DNA from 2 places in the Pseudoalteromonas sp. MT33b genome. Region 1 is predicted to be linked to the other one. Evidence: riboswitches for the same ligand, from Rfam matches in the RefSeq annotation. Region 1 holds a riboswitch; the other holds the start of a gene.
What was found. A riboswitch is a leader RNA that binds a small molecule or an ion and turns the genes downstream of it on or off. The one in region 1 is predicted to bind cobalamin.

Region 1 (2,199 bases):
AAAATAAGATAGCTGTAATCGCTTGAGGATCGCTAAAATAAAGTAATAAACTGGTTAAAGCACTAAACAGAAATGACAGTGCGACCCCCGCCAATAACATCGCTTCAACTTGCCCTACATGGCGACGCCCAGCAATGCCAATCAACAAAAACATAGAGAGTAAGCTGCCCAAAAATGCAGCAATCGACATACTAAAGCCAAAACTCACACCGGTAAGCGATATAAAGCAAACCACACCAAATGAGGCACCTGAAGAAATACCAAATAAGTAAGGGTCTGCCAACGGGTTTCGCGTTACGGTTTGTAATATAAGCCCAGCAAGCGCGAGCCCAGCTCCAGCTAAAAACGCCAATATCATACGTGGCATGCGCAGTTGCAAAATAATACGTTGGATAAATTCATCACTGCCCTGGCTGATTAAACTATGCAGCACATCACTCATTGATGTACTCGCGGCACCAAAACTGAGTGCTAAAAAGCAACTGACAAGTGCAACGCATACACAGAGACTAAAACGCACCCTATCAGTCATCTTGATGCTCCTGTCTGTTATAGCCGTAATAGTAGGTAATATGTGGCACGAACTCATCAAACGAGGTTGACTGAGGATGAGCAGACACTCTTGCACAAACACCAAAAACATCACTTAACAGCTGCTCGGTAAGCACCTCTTTTGGTGTGCCTTGCGTAATTAATTGACCTTCATCGATAACAAGTAACTCATCACATACGCTAGCAGCTAGATTTAAATCATGAAATGAAGCGAGCACAGTGACATCAAGTGACTTAGCAAGCTCCATAATTTGAATTTGATACTTAACGTCAAGATGGCTGGTTGGCTCATCCATAATCAATAACTTTGGTTGCTGAACAATTGAGCGGGCTATAAGTGCACGCTGTTTTTCTCCACCCGAAAGTGAATCAAAGCTTTGCTGTGTATGATGACTTAAACCAACCTGCTCGATTGCTTGATAAATACGCTTTTTATCATCGGCATTAGTCGCACTAAACAGGGTTTTATGTGGGGTGAGACCTAAACTAACTACATCGAAAACAGATAAATTAAATTGCGAAGGAGACTCTTGTAAAACCACAGCAACATTTTTAGCGAATTCATCAGCACTGATTTGCCAAATATTATCGCCAGCTAAAAAGACTGCACCTTGTTGTGGTTTTAAATAGCGATATAAGCAACGCAATAAACTTGATTTACCGGCGCCATTAGGTCCCAGCAAACCAATAAATTGACCTGCATTTAACTGCAAATTGATTGATTTAAGAATTGTTTTATCAGCAATTCCCCAGCTTAAATCAGATACTGAAATTAAAGGGGTTGTGCCTTGGCTTTTTAATTGCAAATTACACTCTCTTGGCGAGTTTTATCAACGCACCAGAAAGCACTGACCTATATCAGTAGATAACGTGAGTTGACCCGCTCAATGATACTAATTAGTTTGAATATTAAATCGCTCAAATCGATAAACACTCTACTGTATTAGCATAATAAGACTAATTGTTGTTGCTAAGTATCTGGCTGACCATGTTCATCATGGATTACAGTTGCGGGAACAGCTGGAGAATCTCACCCCATTCCATAGCATATAGATATACCTAAACGACCTCATGATGCGAGTTTCTGTTGGAATTAAAGCAATATAGGCAAGAAATTGATTACACAGAATGGTTATTCCTTTCCTAAAATCAATAACGCGGAATTAATCGCTTTAAACCAACCCGCAGAACGTTGTTCAAAAACTTACTTTCTAAGTTGTTACTTATAAACGTGCTGCAAAGTAACGCCTTGATATAAAGCCCCTGTAAAACGCCGAAATCTAAATTTTGAGGTAGTTCGGTATATTATGGCGGGCTAAGTAAATAATTCAATGAATATCACTCTAGATGGCTAAAAAACTATTTTAGGCCACGCTTGCCCTTGTTCATCTATATATACATCTAACGTTATTAGCCCTGCATAAGGTAAATGAAAAACATTAAGGTGAGTATTCGTTTGTTTAGGCATATGACAAATAATAGCGAGGATTTGTTTAATTACACCGGCGTGGCTAATCACTAATGATTGCGTATGTTTGGACTCTGTAAGCGAAACTAAAAATGCCTGCCACCATGCTTCGACTCGCGCGTAAAAGTCAGCCATTAATTCACCATTTGGCACTTTAACCTGCCACGGATGTTGCCAAA
Region 2 (2,199 bases), 1.6 Mb from region 1:
CGTATCGCACCTGAACGGTGTGCAGAAAAATGTAAAGATTTATAAAATTGACGTTATAATCCTAGGCATATTTATTTTAAAAATCTTGTTAGGAGAACCCCATGCCTTCATTTGATATTGTTTCTGAAGTAGAAATGAACGAAGCGCAGAATGCAGTGGATAATGCTAAGCGTGAATTAGAAACACGTTTTGACTTTCGTGGTGTTGATGCATCAATCGAATTAAACGACAAAGTCATTAAGCTAAAAGCTGAAGCACCACAGCAAGTTATGCAATTATTCGATATTCTTGCTGCGAAAATTTCAAAGCGCGGTTTAGACGTATCTAGTTTAGAGCTTAGAGATGAGTCGCGCAGCGGTAAATTCGTCATGCGTGATGTGGCACTTAAGCAAGGTATCGAAAAAGACGTTGCAAAGAAAATCGTCAAGTTGATTAAAGACTCAAAAATTAAAGTACAAGCCGCTATTCAAGGTGAAGAGTTACGTGTAACGGGTAAAAAGCGTGATGATTTACAAGAAGCAATGCAAGTTGTTCGTACTGCTGATTTAGGTCAACCATTCCAATTCAAAAACTTCCGCGATTAATTAATTTTATTGCGAAAGCACTGTCTGACTACGAACGCACAGCTCTACTAGAAGAACGGTGAAGTTGTGACTAATCTAAAGCCAAACATAAACGTGTTTGGCTTTTTTATTTTACTTTCTATCTAGCTTTATTTAGAAGTTTAGACGTCCATTGACATTTATTCCTAAAATCATCACAATAGCAGCCTATTTTCAAGGTGCTTGCTGTATCTGCTTAGATACATGCTATTTCAAAGGCTGAAATAACAGCAAGATAATCGGGAAGCTGGTGCGTTTTCAAGGAGAAAACAATGCCAACACTGCCCCCGCAACGGTAATGCGTATGCTCAGTATATGCAGAGTCCGGAGACCGGCCTTGAATTAACTTACTATTTGCGTGTGCGGTGGGCACAGGCTAGGGGATATCATGCTAAATAAATCTACGTTAGGCGTAGCGGTTGCTGCTGCGTTGTCTTTTTCTGTGTCTGCGGATGAGCAATCAATCGAGCACATCACAGTGACTGCCAATAAATTCGAACAATCTATTAATGAAGTCTTAGCGAGCGTTACAGTCATTGACCGTGCTGATATCGATGCAAGCTATGTTCGCGACTTACCTAGTTTACTGGCAACACAAGCCGGTTTCCAAATTAATGCTAATGGTGGTTTTGGGCAAAGTTCAGGTGTTTCACTTCGGGGTGCCAGCTCACGTCATACGCTTATTTTAATTGATGGTGTACGCACAGGTTCGGCAACGCTGGGCTATAAAAGTATTAGCAATATTCCGTTAAACAGTATTGAACGCGTTGAGGTCATTAAGGGTTCTCGTGCTGCTGTGTATGGCTCAGATGCGTTAGCGGGTGTGATCAATATTATTACTCGTAAAGCACAAAATACCACTTTGGATGTCACCTTTGGTTCAGATTCTTACCAAGAGTACCAAGTGGCTACTGGTGGTCAGATTGCAGACGTCGATATTTCTGTTAATGCAGGTTACGAAAAAACAGACGGCTTTGATGTATTACAAGGTGTAGCGCCTGATGAAGATGGCTATGAAAATAAAAACCTTGGTTTTAACCTAGGTTATCAAAATGAGCGACTAGGGGAGCTTTTATTACAGGGTCAGTACTCAGAAGGTGAAGCGCAATACGATAGCTCTTTTAGTCCTGCTGATAGTACAGTAGAAAAAGGTGAGTTCGAAAACTACCAAGCTTCATTAGGTTGGAAAAAAGCATTCGAAAAACACGCCCATGCGATTGATATTGCAATCTCTAGCGACAGTTCAGATGACTCGCGTATCGACTACACCGGTGCAACGGTGGTTGATAAGTTTGAGACAGAACGTGAGCAAATCGATTACAACGGCCAATATTTTTTAAATCAAAGTTTAACAATTAGCGGTGGTTTAAACTGGTATAAAGATGAAGTAAATACTAATTCTGGCACTTATCTAAAAGACAGTCGTGAGGTATTCGCTGCGTTTGTTGGGGCTTACTACGATGATGAGCACGTGCTGGCAAATCTGACTGTACGACAAGATGATGACCAACAATTTGGTGACGAAACAACCTATACGGCAGCGGTCGGTTATCATCTAAATGATATCGCGACATTCCGCTTAAGCCAAAGCACCGGC

Region 2: it holds a riboswitch for cobalamin, as region 1 does, so the genes downstream of both, H3302_RS03050 (TonB-dependent receptor domain-containing protein) here and H3302_RS12070 (ABC transporter ATP-binding protein) in region 1, are expected to answer to the same signal.

What each region holds. Positions count from the first base shown of each region.
Region 1 is NZ_CP059831.1:2,660,929-2,663,127, forward strand. It holds gene H3302_RS12065 (iron ABC transporter permease) at 1-532, opposite strand, end outside; gene H3302_RS12070 (ABC transporter ATP-binding protein) at 525-1,358, opposite strand; cobalamin riboswitch at 1,508-1,630, opposite strand; gene H3302_RS12075 (histidine phosphatase family protein) at 1,904-2,199, opposite strand, start outside.
Region 2 is NZ_CP059831.1:632,160-634,358, forward strand. It holds gene H3302_RS03045 (YajQ family cyclic di-GMP-binding protein) at 102-584, shown strand; cobalamin riboswitch at 802-957, shown strand; gene H3302_RS03050 (TonB-dependent receptor domain-containing protein) at 991-2,199, shown strand, end outside.